2 linked regions of the Limnospira fusiformis SAG 85.79 genome follow. The protein of the gene in region 1 binds, or shares a complex with, the protein of each later gene. Links are inferred from orthologs where the notes say so. Each region holds a gene or a part of one and is shown on either strand. Other genes may lie near its edges.

Region 1 (6,862 bases):
CCTTTAATAGAATCTGTGCTAGGTGATGATGATCAGCCCCCAGGTCGCTTGGTGGGAGGAGGGACTAGGAGTGGCAACCCTAATTGTAGATTTGATCAAACTCCCTTGATGGCGATCGCTCCCTCTCGATCAATAGGATTAACCGCTCAAGCCTCTCCTAGGTTATATTTTTACTTACCTGCTATGGAAACTGTCCAAACGGCAGAGTTTGTGCTGATTGATAACACCAATGACACAGTGATTTATGAAGAGACCCTGAAAATCGGAGGTAAAGCTGGAATTATGGGTGTGACTATACCATCACACAGCACTCAAAACATTAAAACCAACAATAATTACAAGTGGTACTTTTCCATCGTTTGTAATCCTGATAACCGTTCGGAGGATATCATAGTCGAAGGTGGCATCCGGTGGGCAGAAATAGACCCAGCATTGGCTAGTCAAATCAACCAAGCCAGTCCACTAGAAAAGGTGGATCTATATTTAAAGGCTGGGCTGTGGTTTGATGCTATGTCAACTTTGGCTGAGTTGCGGTCTCATGGTAATCCTGATCCGGCAGTCTCAGAGGCTTGGAGTAAACTATTGGAATCGGCGGATCTGGGCGTTTTGGTTCAAGAACCTGTAATTACCGAATAATTTACTCCATATTTTCAGCAGCGATCGCTATTGACTCTGATTCTGATTCTGATTCTGACGCTGGCGGAATATCTCATAAAGTGCCATACCAGTGGCTACTGAGACATTCAGACTAGGGATTGTTCCTTGTAGGGGAATAGAAAGTAGTACATCGCAGTTTTCGGCGATCGCATGACTCAATCCTTCCCCTTCACTACCAACCACCAGAACGATCGCTCCGGTTAAATTGGCATTATACAGGGGTTGAAATTCCCCGGCTACTGTCCCATAAATCCAAAATCCGGCTGATTTGAGTTCAGTTAGACTACGGTTAAGATTGATCACCCGCGCTACCGGGAAAGTCTCTAAGGCTCCGGCCGCTACTTTCATCACTGTAGCATTAATACCAACAGCCCGGCGCTGGGGTAGAATCAAGCCTTGCGCTCCGATCGCTTCAGCGGTGCGAACGATCGCGCCTAAGTTGTGGGGGTCAGTGATACCATCAACCGCGACTAGGACAGGCTGGCTATTGGCAGATTTAGCCTGGGTAATTAGGGTGGTTAAATCCCAATATTTATACGGTGTAACCTGTGCGACAATTCCCTGATGGTTAGCGCCTCTGGTAATTTGGTCTAGGCGCTGATAGCTGGCTCCGTCTACAATAGCACCTTTAGCTTTCGCCTCTTGTAAGAGAGGTTGAAACCGGGTATCCGATCGCAATTGGGAAATTACCCAAACTCGGTTAAGCGATCGGCCGTTTTCTAAGGCTGCTAAGACTGTGTGGCGGCCATAAATTAGATCTTCCTCTGGCGGTTCTGTCTCTGCTGAAGCCACAGGGCGATCGCGACGACGGGGATGGATAGCTGGTTTATCTTCCCGAGGAGAATGCGGTGGCTTAGAAGAAGGCTTAACCTTTCCTCGGTTCGGGCCAGATTTGCGATGGGGAGATGAAGGAGGTCTCATTAAAAAACCCTCGAAGATTAGGCAATTTTTAATCAACAAATAGTAGGACCGACAGAGAAACCCCCTATCGGTCTACTGGAAATAGGTAGACTCCTAGCAGTCACTCAACTTTTTTTTACCGCCGCCACAGCATCCTCAACGGTTTGCTGTAGAGATAGAAACTTTTCTAAACGAACCAGTTTCACGGTTTGGGTGACGCGAGGATTAGAAACAATTTGTAAAGTTCCTCCGTTAGTCTGAGCCTTCTTGACGAGTTGTACCAAAGCGCCCAAACCGGAACTGTCTACGAAGTCTATCTGGGAAAGATCCAACACAATGTGTTTTGGTCCATTATCGATACACTTGGACATAATTTTCCGAAACGTACCTTCTGAGAAGGCATCGAGTAATCCGGTCAGACGAAATATTTGATAGTTATCTTTAACGTCGCGAGTCCCTCTGAGGCTAACGGTCAGGTGTAGTTGCTCAGGAATAGCCCCCTCCTAACTGGATAGCACATATACTGCCTTATTAGTATATTCCATTTTTGCCATAATTGTCTATGGTATCTGATTCGGTTGGATCAAATTTGAGATTAGCAAGAGACAGGGGGACGAGTGATCGGCTTGTCCCCCAATAACCTGGCTAGGTAATTACTTGCCTTTTTCCATTTCCTTAACGAACTGCTCAAACAGATAATCAGCGTCGTGGGGACCGGGACTGGCTTCTGGGTGATACTGCACTGAAAATAGCGGTAGGGTTTTGTGCTTGAGACCAGCAACAGTGCGATCGTTCAGGTTCAGATGGGTTATTTCTACATCCTCCGCTAGGCTATCAGGATCGAGAGCAAAGCCGTGATTTTGGCTGGTAATTTCCACCTGACGCTTTTCTAAACCAGCAGGTTGGTTTAATCCCCGATGTCCGAATTTTAGCTTAAAGGTTTTCGCACCTAGGGATAAACCGAGGATTTGATGTCCCATACAGATCCCAAATACTGGTTTGTTACTTTTCAGTAACTCCTGGGTTGTGGAAATACCTTCGGAAACGGCCGCCGGGTCTCCTGGACCGTTAGAGAGGAAAATGCCATCGGGATTATATTTGAGGATCTCGGCGGCGGGGGTGCTGGCGGGAACTACGATCACCCGACAACCATAACTAGCTAGGCGACGTAGAATATTACGCTTTACTCCAAAGTCAATGGCAACTACTGTATAACGGGGTGGGGGTGTTGGGCTGTCTTTTGATTCCAAGCTGGGGCTAAATTCCCAAACTGTATCGGTGGACTCAGACCACTCGTAGCTCTCTGGTGTAGTTACTTCTTTAACTAGGTTCAACCCATCCATATTGGGAGCCTGTTCGACTAAGGATAATAATTCTGCGGGGTCGAGAATTTCGGTGGATATGCCACCATTCATGGCCCCGACAGTTCGCAGTTTGCGGGTTAAGGCACGGGTATCTATGCCATAAATGCCGGGAATATTATGTTCTTTGAGATAGTCCGGTAAGGATTGGGTAGAACGCCAGTTACTGGGACGGGTGCAAATATTACGGGCGATCGCGCCTCGGACTTGGGGTCTTTGGGATTCTTCGTCTTCTGGGTTAACTCCTGTGTTCCCTAATTCAGGATAGGTAAAGGTGACAATCTGACCACAATAACTTGGATCAGTCAAAACTTCCTGATAACCTGTCATTCCGGTGTTAAACACCACTTCACCTAAAACTGTACCTGGAGCGCCAAAGGACCAACCTCGATAGCTGGTACCATCAATCAGAACCAGTAAAGCTGGTTTAGCAGAGATAAGGGACATAAAAGCCAATTTGCATCTAAACTTAATACCTCCCTATTCTGCCAGATATCTGACAAACCGCTGATCGTTGAGTTTTGATTGCATGACAATTCAGCGGTGGAGGGCTATCAATTAACTGGTTTCCCCAAGATGCGGGTAGCGTTGAGAATGGCTAATAATGCTACTCCCACATCGGCGAATACTGCTGACCAGATGCTGGCTAGTCCGAAAATTCCTAAGATGATAAAAAAGCCTTTAATTCCCATGGCTAAACCGATGTTTTGCCAGACAATGCGGCGGGTTTTTCGTCCGATGGCGATCGCACGACTGACATAAGAGGGAGAATCGGTCATAATTACTACATCGGCAGTTTCAATGGCTGCGTCTGAACCCATACCTCCCATGGCTATACCTACGTCAGCCCTAGCAATGGCTGGCGCATCATTGATTCCATCTCCGACAAAGGCAACTTTACGATGATCTGGACTTAGTAGTTTTTCCAGTTGCTTGACTTTATCTTCGGGCCTTAATTCGGCATAATATTCATCAATATTTAAGGTTTTGGCTAGGCGATCGGCTACGGTTTGATTATCTCCGGTTAGCATGACTATTTTCTGCACTCCTTGTTTTTTGAGGGCTTTAATAGCAGCCACAGAATCGGGTCTAACTTTATCGGCAATTAGGATATATCCGGCATAGCGATAGTCTACGGCTAGATGAATTACTGTGCCGCCTACATCACAGAGAGGATGGTCGATTTTTTCTAAGTGTAACAGGCGATCGCCTCCCGCAATTACTGTCCGATTTTGCAGGTTTCCTTTGACTCCACAGCCGGGGATTTCTTGATAATCTTCGATTAAGGTTTCGGTAGGTGAATCTCCATAGTATTCACGAATTGCTTGGGCGAGAGGATGGTTAGATAGGGATTCTATTTTGGCGGCAATCTCGATTAATTCTGCTTCGGTAAAGTGATGATGAGGGACGATTTTTGTCACCTCAAATACGCCAGCGGTCAGGGTTCCTGTTTTGTCAAATATCACGGTTTTAACGGCAGCTAAATCGTCTAAAAATGTCGAGCCTTTCACTAAGATTCCCTGCTGGGCTGCTCCTCCGACTCCCCCAAAGTAGCCTAGAGGAATGCTAATTACTAAACCGCAGGGACAGGAAATTACTAGGAGAATTAATGCCCGCGAAAACCATTCTTGAAAACTGCCCAAATTGACTAGGGGAGGAATTAAGGCGATCGCTATGGCTAAACTTACCACAATTGGGGTATAATAACGTGCGAAGGTGGTGATAAATTTTTCGGTTTTGGCTTTCCGACTTTGGGCGCTTTCTACTAATTCTAAAATTTTGCTAATCGAAGATTCGTTAAATGGTTTGGTTACTTTAATGGTTAGTAGTCCGGTTTGATTGATGGTTCCCGCTAGGACTATTTCTCCGGGTTTAACGGCACGAGGTAAGGATTCTCCGGTGAGGGGTGAAGTGTCAATTTGGGAGGTTCCAGATATGATTTCTCCGTCTAAAGGGATTTTTTCTCCGGCTTTGACGACAATACTACTGCCGACATTTACTAACTGCGGAGACATGGTTTTTATTTCGCCATTTATTAGCAGGTTTGCATTGTCTGGACGTACTGCTAATAATGATTTAATTGAACGCCGAGAACGCTGCACAGAAAACTCTTGGAAACCTTCCCCAATTCGATAAAATAGCATGACAGCCACGGCTTCGGGAACTTCATTAATAGCAATGGCGCACAGGGTGGCTAAACTCATTAAAAAGGTTTCATCAAATATCTGACCTCGCCAGATATTCTTTCCGGCGCTGACTAAGATTTCCCAGCCTGTGAGTAAATATACAGGAATTAATACTATATATTCCCCCCAACCCCAAACCGCGAGTTTGAGCCAATTGTTGAAGATTAAGGCTAGGATATAAATGGCGGTGATTATTGCCAGGGGTATCACTTCGGATACCAGATTATCAGAATGGCGATCGTCTCCATTGCATGAACAGCAGGAACTCTGTTGATTATCAGTCATTGTGTGGGAGCCAAATCTTTCTATACTATCATTTTTTGGGGTGATTTTTAGGGACTTATCTTAAATCATTATTAATATTATACCAGCCATGAAAGTCGATGCTCAACTCTAACTAGAGATTAGATTAAGAAAAATTAAATTTTTGAGAGTCGCTTCCGAAAGACGGCTAGGATTAAAGTAATTGTAGCATCATGGCCAGCGGGAGTTGGGATCAATGGTTTATTGGTTGATCAAATCTGAGGAAAAAACTTATAGTATTGACCAAATGCAGTCGGATACAACTTGTATTTGGGATGGTGTTCGTAACTACATGGCTAGGAATTTCTTGCGGAAAATGCAAGTTAATGATTTGTGTTTTTTTTATCATTCTAATACCAAAATTCCGGGGATTGTCGGCTTGGTGCGAGTCATTGAATCTGATATAGTTGATCCTACTCAATTTGATGAAAATAGCCCCTATTATGACCCGAAAGCTACGGCTAACCATCCTCGTTGGTATACGGTCAGAGTAGAGTTTATTGATAAATTTCCCCAGATGATTTCTCTTGGCGACCTCAAACAGCAATTTGATCCTGATGACTTGTTACTGGTGCGGCGGGGTAATCGTTTGTCTGTCATGCCGATTCGAGTGGATATTGGCGATCGCATTCTACAATTGAAAATTAGCCGATCTGTATCTTAGATAGGATATAATTAAGCTGTTTATTTTAGGTAAAATTAACCCATGACCGTCAACACACCCCCCTGATGGCTGCAATCCGAAACATCTAATATTGTAGCTGAAATTGCTCTGATAATTCGTCAGTCACTCCAGCTTGACGAGTTATGAGAATGTGGCTCGGATGAATTGTGCTCAAAATTGAACTCTCATGCTGTTAGATTATTGTCAGGGATGATTAGAAATTAGTGGCCAGCATGAACAAGCGATTTGACTGCGATCGGGTGATGATCCTCAAGTAGAAATTATAGATACCATTGATTTAGGATTTCCTGTGGGTTTGGAACCAGATATTAGTCAATTTGTCCATAAAATTACGGTTAGACTAAATCCCAAAGATGTGCTAATATTATTTACAGATGGGATTACTGAGGGGGAAAATAGCTATGGCCAACATTATGGCATTGACCGCTTGTGTGAAGTGGCACTATGTCATCATGAACAGACATCTGAAGACAGAAAAAATGCCATTGTTTCTGATGTTTTTGAGCATATTGGTCGTCAGCGAATATTTAATAATATTACCTTGATTATTTTAAAGCAAAAATAATCCCCTTAATCACCCCAATATTAACAGCAAACTATGAGTATTTTAGTTTTTGGCAGCATCAATATGGATCTAGTGGTGCAAACTCCTCGACTCCCTCAACCTGGGGAAACTTTAACCGGATATAATTTTTTATCGGTAGCAGGTGGAAAGGGTGCAAATCAAGCCGTAGCAGCATCGCGGTTAGGGGCAAAAACTGAGATGGTAG
Region 2 (7,859 bases), 1.8 Mb from region 1 along the record:
GGGAATTTGTACTTATATTGTCCATTTTCCCAGTAGGTTGTCCCCAATTGGGCCAGTCTGATTAATTACTCCTTGGCTTTTCCTCTGGGATGGTTAATCCGGCCAGTGCGATCGCTTAATCCTGTTGGGTACTGCCTATATTGATTTAGGATTGTGTAAATCAGCTTCATTAGTTCGTTGTCTCTGGAGTTAACCTCTGATATCAGTTTCTGGTTTTTCTTCATTAACTGCCAGACTAAAAAAAACTGTAATGCCATCAGTTCCTAGTTTGACTATATCTGGTAATACGTTAGAATCCATCGTTGTTGATTTCGTTGTCTTTTAGGTATTGCACAGTGAAGAATGATTAAGAGAACGGAGGAAGTTGTCCATGCTTCAAATAATAGATAAGTAAGCGAATTGATTTGTACAACATCTCAGTGGACTTGGAATCACACAAAGTTTTGCGATGTAGCCTGGCTAAATAGTGCCTCAGACGGCAGTTTTCTCCTTCTACTCTTGTCATAGCCGTTTTGCTGACTAGATGATTGCAATCCTCAATTAAGCAAGGATAAACTTTGTATCCGTCCGTAATATATAGAAAACCAGCCCAGCCCTGAATCATTTGCCATAATGTGGTAAAAGCCAGCAATGAGCGGTCGCCTATGACAAACTTCAGAATTCCAGGCAGTTTGGTATTCACAACTGTCCAGACCCAGATGGTTTTTTTTTGAACCCACAAAAGTCTGAAGCTCATCAATTTGAGCTATTTCAGGAATTTCATAGTTTTCCTCATCAATGTGGGTTTCTGCAACTCTAACCCAGTTAAGTATTGTGTTGTGAGAAATACCAGTGACTCTCTCAATGGCTCGAAATCCCATGCCATTGAGGGAAATTTTCACACAAAGCTCTTTGACATCAGAACTGTAACCTCCAGGACAGGGATTTTATCGAAATTGGCGACCACATTCACGGCACAGGTAACTCTGTTTTCCCTGACGATGACCATTTTTGACTACTTTATGGCTTTGGCAATAAGGACAATCCATCTTGATTTATTTGAGAATATCATTTTCTATTATGCAACACCGCAAAAACGATATGAGATCCCGTCAAGCCCAGGAAGATGATACCAGGGAACACAACGGGGAATTATCCCCTATGCCCGCCGGGTTGCCAGTCCCGCCCAAAAAGCAAAGGGCGCGAGGCAAATTACAAAGCTATAAGTTGGTTGCGAGTTGTCTAATTGGGTTAATTTTGGGGAGTTTAACCTGGTGGCGGTTAAATTCAAGACCTGGGAAGATTAGCGGTTAGGAGAATCGTCAATCAGAGTACAGCTTGTTCACCAGTCGCTTAATACATTGCCCTCACCCTAAATCTGGATCCCAGAGAGGGAGAGGGACTTTGAGAGGACAAAAATATCTCTTAATGTGACTGATAGTCCGTAGACTTATCGTCCACCATGGGTAATTATGACTCTATGGAAAAATCAAAAGCAAAAACCTTAAAAGCTTTGGGATTTCTGATTAGACAGCATAGAATGGCTGTGGGTATTTCTCAAGAAGAACTAGGGCTACGCTGTGACCTAGACCGCACGTATATATCTGGTCTAGAGCGTGGTGTCAGAAATCCTTCTCTTACGGCGATTGTGGCTCTTGCTGAGGGCTTAGGAATAACCGTATCTCAACTTCTGGACAACTTAGAAATAGAAATAACTAGGACTGAATGAATCGCAATTTAGTGGCTAATTTTAAATCCCAATTAAAACCAGGTTCTTCTCAGTTAAAGGTGTTCAGTTTGCTGTCAGATCAGAAGTGGCACTGTCGCACTTGTGAAGGTAAGCAAGTAGCATCGGAGCAATACGCTGGAGGTGGTGGAATTCAAGGACTAGAGCGCGGAACTAAAAGTCGTCCGGGGCTACATCTTGAGACCAAACGGGATTTCTGTAACATCTGTAATAAAAAAACCAGATGGGATAGATGGACTGGGCAAATAAAACCGTCAAATGCTCCGGCTATTATTCCCCCCAAATTAGCAGACAGAATTTTGAAACTTTATGATTATAAAGACGTTATTGAAAATCGAAAAAGACCAACCCATGAGTTAGTGATTGATCACCGTTTTCCTATGCAGCGTTGGGGTAAAGCCGAACCTAGTCATGACATAAACATGAACGAAAACGAAATCAAAAGAAAATTTCAACTTCTCAAAAAAGATAGTGCTGGCAACCACAATTTACTGAAATCGAGAAGTTGTGAAAGATGTATGAAAACTGGTAAAAGAGGGCAGCCCATGGGTATCCGCTTCTGGTATTCTGGGGGTGAGAACTGGCCTGATAATATTCCTCCATTGGGAGCGGAAGCAGAAGGTGGTTGTATAGGTTGCGGTTGGTATGATTTTGAGTCATGGCGTAATGCTCTTAATGCAACATTAGCTGAACATAAGTAAGCTGTTTTTCGGAGACAACTATATTTTCAGCCTCATTTTCAGCCTCTGTGACAATCCTATTTAAGTAAGGAATGAGTCCATAGCCAATACACTCTGCTAGACGTGGAGGAACAGCATTTCCAATTTGCCACATGGCTTTTTTCATGGTTCCTTCAAAGATAAAAGAATCAGGAAAGGTCTGTAATCTAGCCATTTCTCGCGCTGAAATCACCCGATTTAGATGGGGATGAATATGAGTCCCCCCGTGATTCTCTTTGATGGTCATACTAGGTTTTCCGGGATACTGTCGCTTAAAAGCATCAACATAGGTTTGATACAAAGAACCTCCTGGAGGTACTTTTGATATCCGCTCCATATATTCGGGAGAATGACGAGTCCATTCATGATTAATACTGGGAATGGGTTGGTAAGCTGGTAGATCGGAAATTGCTGATTCAATTGTCTGATACTCCTCTGGAACTAATTGAGGATTTGGATAAGGATTTTCCATTCCGAAACGATTAGCTATAAAAATAGCTCTCGGTCTGATTTGGGGAACACCATAGGTGGCAGATTCAAGAATTGCCACGGAAATATTTGTGTAACCAATGGCTTGAAAAGCAGAAAAAATAGCTTGTTTAATTTTGCCTTTTTTGAGGGTTAAAATTCCCGGCACATTTTCCATAACGACATACCAAGGACGCACTTCAGCAACAATGCGAATAAATTGTTGGAATAAATGATTGCGAGGGTCATTGGGATCGCGCTTCCCAGCGACAGAAAAACCTTGACACGGTGGCCCGCCTACGACCAGATGAACTGAAGGAGAACCAATTTTAGATAGCCACTGGTGAGGATTAAAATCATTAACATCCCCACAAAAATGATGACAATTGGGAAAGTTTCTCTGATGAGTGGCGGAGGCAATTGGGTTAATTTCTACACTAGCTACTGGATTAAAACCAGCTTGCCAAAAACCCTGCGTGATTCCCCCTGCACCAGAAAATAGATCGATAAAGTTATAGGTTTGCAGTGGTTGGGATACGGGATTAATATCAACTTGAACTTGATAAGGATCGCGTTTGGTTGTGGCTAATTCACGCTGAATTCTTTGATAACGCCCTAATTTAGCTTTTTTCTGTTTCCTGGTGCTGTTATCTTTTGGATCATCTGGAAACAAGGATAATTGTAGGTCCATGACTTGAAAAATAAAGGCTCTATAATCATGATTGTGATAGATAGTCTACATAATGTCAAGACTGAGATCAAGTCGAACCTTTTGTTAACAAGAATAACGCGCCCAATGTAGGGGCATTAAAAAAGAAGGGCGGGTGCAGGTAGTTGGCTGGTTTTCCCGATGGCGGATCTAGCACCCGCCCCTACTAGCACCGACCCTTTCCCCACGGCGGTTTTTGGTGAGGTAGTGCGATCGCATTTCACCGAATTTCACCGAATTTCGACCTCGAATAACGCGCCCAATGTAATGTAGGGGCGGGTGCAGCAGTCAGCCATGGAACACACCAGCCAATGATATACACCCGCCCTTTCCCCGCCGCCGTTTTGAACAGGTGGTGCGATCGCATTCCCGACGGTTTTGGGAAAAAATCCGCCAACCGTCTAAACCCGCCCATTAGCCCTAGGGCGAGACTATTTTAAATGTAATAGTCTTGAAGGGCTTTAACATCTAGGGGGCGTTGCTGGAGCGATCGCAAAGCGGATATGGTGGCTTTAGCGCCAGCGATAGTGGTAATAATCGGGACCTTGTAAGCCAAAGCCGATCGCCGAATCATAATCCCATCAGCGCGTGCTTCCGACCCCGAAGGCGTGATAATCGCCAATTGTACCGCGTGATTTTTAATAGCATCCAATACATTAGGGCGACCCTCATGGAGTTTCAACTCTAGGTCAACCTTAACCCCATGTTCCCATAACACCTTGCGAGTGTTGATGGTAGCAGTCACCTTAAAGCCGAGATCCAGGAAATCTTGAACCACAGGAACGATCGCTTCTTTATCGCGGTCATTGACAGAGACAAACACCGTCCCCGACATGGGTATCACCTGACCCGCCGCCAATTCGGCTTTAGCAAAGGCGCGTCCGAATTCGGTATCAATTCCCATAACTTCTCCGGTCGATCGCATTTCGGGACCGAGGAGGACATCCGTACCTGGGAACTTAGCAAAAGGTAAAACCGCCTCTTTCACCGAGACATAATCGGGAATTTTCTCCTGAGTATATCCCAACTCTGCCAAAGTCTTGCCAGACATGACGCGGGAAGCCATTTTCGCCAAAGGAATACCGATCGCCTTAGACACAAAGGGAACAGTCCGGGAAGCGCGGGGGTTAGCCTCCAGAATATAAACCTGTTCACCTTGTACCGCAAACTGAATGTTCATCAGACCCACCACATTCAAAGCCTTGGCTAATTGAATAGTCTGGCGGCGTATGGTAGCGAGGACGGTTTCTGATAGAGTTTGGGTAGGAATGGAACAAGCGGAGTCCCCGGAGTGAATCCCCGCCTGTTCGATATGTTCCATAATCCCACCGATGACGACATTTCCGGTATGGTCAGCGATCGCATCAACATCGACCTCAACGGCATTTTCCAGGAACTTATCAACCAAAATCGGGTGATCCGGTTCCACCAGCACCGCAAAGGTCATATATCGTTCCAATTCCTCATCAGAATAGACGATTTCCATGGCGCGACCCCCCAACACATAGGAAGGACGCACGACGACCGGATAACCGATACGACCCGCCACCGCGAGAGCCTCTTCATAGCTGCGAGCCATTCCATTCGCCGCCTGTTGAATATTCAACTCCCGGAGAATTTTCTCGAAGCGTTCCCGGTCCTCAGCGGTATCAATAGAGTCAGGGCTAGTCCCCCAAATTTTAGTTTTTAGGGTGGATTCTGACAGGGCTTTTTCCAGGGGGACGGCTAGTTTTAAGGGAGTCTGACCGCCAAACTGAATGACAATACCTAGTGGTTCTTCCGCCTCGATGATATTAAAAACATCCTCCTTGGTCAAGGGTTCAAAATAGAGGCGATCGCTGGTGTCGTAGTCGGTGGAAACCGTCTCCGGGTTGGAGTTAACCATAATGGTGATATAGCCATCATCGCGCAAAGAATAGGAGGCGTGACAGCAACAATAGTCAAACTCAATCCCCTGACCAATGCGGTTAGGTCCGCCGCCGAGAATCATGACTTTGGGGCGGTCGGAGGGGATCATTTCGTCCTCTTCCCAATAGGTAGAGTAATAGTAAGGGGTGGTAGACTCAAATTCGGCGGCGCAGGTATCCACCATTTTATAGGCAGGTTTGACCCCTAAACCCTTACGATATTTACGGACTTCATCTTCCGTGGTTTGACTCGCAAAAGCAATTTGGCGATCGCTAAAACCTTGTCGCTTAATCGCCAGCATATCCTCATGATTAATTTGGTTGAAGGGAGTGCGTTTTAAAAATTTCTCCGTCTCCAACAATTGCTGCAACTTATCCAAAAACCAAGGGTCAATCCCGGTTAACTCATAAATCTCCTCTACCGACATTCCCAATAACATGGCATAGCGGAGCGTTAGCATTCGGTCGGGGTTAGGAGTCCTTAAACCAGAACGGATAGTATCCAAACTGGGGACTTTTTCATTAGTATTAAGTCCCCAACCCGCCAAACCTGTTTCGAGCGATCGCATAGCCTTTTGGAAGGACTCGCAGAAAGTGCCACCAATAGCCATCGCCTCACCCACCGATTTCATTTGGGTAGTCAATACTGGTTCAGCACCTGGGAACTTCTCAAAAGTAAACCGGGGAATCTTGGTGACCACATAATCAATAGTTGGTTCAAAAGAAGCCGGAGTTTTTTTGGTGATATCATTGCTAATTTCATCGAGGGTATAACCCACAGACAATTTGGCTGCAAACTTCGCAATAGGGAACCCAGTCGCCTTGGAAGCCAAAGCCGAAGACCGACTGACGCGGGGGTTCATTTCAATGACAATCACATCTCCATTAACCGGGTTCACGGAAAACTGGATATTAGAACCTCCCGTTTCTACCCCAATTTCCCGGATAATTTTAATCGCCGCATCCCGCAATCGTTGATATTCCTTATCGGTGAGGGTTTGCGCCGGAGCGACGGTAATGGAATCGCCAGTATGAACCCCCATAGGGTCGAGGTTTTCAATGGAACAGATAATCACCACATTATCCGCCAAATCCCGCATTACCTCTAACTCGTATTCTTTCCAGCCAATTAAAGACTGTTCCACCAAAATCTGGGACATGGGGGAAGCATCCAACCCAGCGATCGCCAATTCCTCGTATTCTTCCTGATTATAAGCAATACCGCCCCCTGTACCCCCCATAGTGAAGGCGGGACGAATAATCAGCGGATAACTACCAATTTGCTCCGCAATAGCCCTGGCTTCATTGAGGTTATTCGCAATACCTGATGGACAGCAGCCGACCCCAATTTTCTCCATCGCCTGTTTGAACAGGAGACGATCTTCGGCTTTTTCAATCGCATCTAATTTAGCGCCAATCAGTTCAACACCATATTTGTCTAAAACCCCATTTTTCGACAAAGCCACCGCAATATTTAAGGCGGTCTGACCCCCCATGGTTGGTAATAAAGCGTCGGGACGTTCCGCCTCGATGACTTTTTCCACAATTTCTGGGGTTAAGGGTTCAATGTATGTCCGCCGGGCTGTTTCCGGGTCGGTCATGATTGTGGCTGGGTTAGAGTTGACCAGAACTACATCATATCCTTCTTCTCGTAGGGCTTTACAGGCTTGAGTCCCTGAATAGTCAAACTCACAGGCTTGTCCGATGACAATTGGACCCGAACCCAGCAGCAGAATTTTTTTTAGGTCGTCGCGTCGCGGCATATCTCTTAACTATCCGTTATTCGGTTATCTGTGAAGTACCCTACCACCACCTGGGTCAGAACAGGCTGACGCATTGGGTGTAGGCTTCCTGCTTCTCCGACAATTCCCCAGGCTATTAGTTTATAGCTGGGGTCTCCCATCGTCTCCACAGGCCTAAACGCCACTTCCTGGCGCTTAAAAATCATAACTTAGACTTAAATTTAACTGAACATCATCAGCCTAATTTTAGATCCGATGCCCAATTATGGGCGATCGCTCACTGTAATCAATGCCAGGGTACAATCTCAACTCCCGCCTAAATGTTCAGACTGAACTTGACAAGTGCGATCGTACTACTACCCTAGAACCGGAAAATCAACTAACAACCAGTAATAATGATTGTAGACATGACGAGAAAACTCCCATGATTATCAGTGTATACATATCTAAATTAATCCTCTTTTTAACAATCCAATAACAGTATATGAAAAAATGTGTCTAATTCCACCACCTAGCCATTAACAATAGCCGAAATTACCCAATTTCGAGGTTCTACCAATCAGCCATGAGTTGTGATCACAATTTCCT

Evidence for each region.
Region 2: the proteins of carA (region 1) and carB are in contact, whole or in part, in a solved structure (PDB 1KEE), measured with the Escherichia coli proteins. The link is inferred for Limnospira fusiformis SAG 85.79 from one-to-one orthologs.

Annotation. Positions count from the first base shown.
Region 1 is NZ_CP051185.1:2,026,787-2,033,648, reverse strand. Bases 1,289-4,071 are described here. They hold carA (glutamine-hydrolyzing carbamoyl-phosphate synthase small subunit), read right to left. Parts: upstream 3,366-4,071; coding sequence 2,211-3,365; downstream 1,289-2,210. Other genes in these bases: HFV01_RS09680 (heavy metal translocating P-type ATPase), read right to left, coding at 3,473-4,071; HFV01_RS09690 (STAS domain-containing protein), read right to left, coding at 1,683-2,033; rlmB (23S rRNA (guanosine(2251)-2'-O)-methyltransferase RlmB), read right to left, coding at 1,289-1,578. Also shown: HFV01_RS09700 (DUF928 domain-containing protein), read left to right, coding at 1-636; more of rlmB, read right to left, coding at 664-1,288; more of HFV01_RS09680, read right to left, coding at 4,072-5,389; HFV01_RS09675 (EVE domain-containing protein), read left to right, coding at 5,604-6,071; HFV01_RS09670 (PP2C family protein-serine/threonine phosphatase), read left to right, coding at 6,322-6,657; rbsK (ribokinase), read left to right, coding at 6,691-6,862. UniProt on the Escherichia coli protein: Small subunit of the glutamine-dependent carbamoyl phosphate synthetase (CPSase).
Region 2 is NZ_CP051185.1:220,461-228,319, reverse strand. The notes cover bases 3,859-7,638. They hold carB (carbamoyl-phosphate synthase large subunit), read right to left. Parts: upstream 7,293-7,638; coding sequence 4,059-7,292; downstream 3,859-4,058. Other genes in these bases: HFV01_RS01215 (hypothetical protein), read left to right, coding at 7,561-7,638; HFV01_RS01220 (hypothetical protein), read right to left, coding at 7,298-7,477; HFV01_RS30000 (hypothetical protein), read left to right, coding at 3,934-4,062; HFV01_RS30005 (hypothetical protein), read left to right, coding at 3,859-3,895. Outside these bases: HFV01_RS01245 (hypothetical protein), read left to right, coding at 1,081-1,293; HFV01_RS01240 (helix-turn-helix domain-containing protein), read left to right, coding at 1,442-1,708; HFV01_RS01235 (hypothetical protein), read left to right, coding at 1,705-2,427; HFV01_RS01230 (DNA cytosine methyltransferase), read right to left, coding at 2,399-3,604; more of HFV01_RS30005, read left to right, coding at 3,764-3,858; more of HFV01_RS01215, read left to right, coding at 7,639-7,749. UniProt on the Escherichia coli protein: Large subunit of the glutamine-dependent carbamoyl phosphate synthetase (CPSase).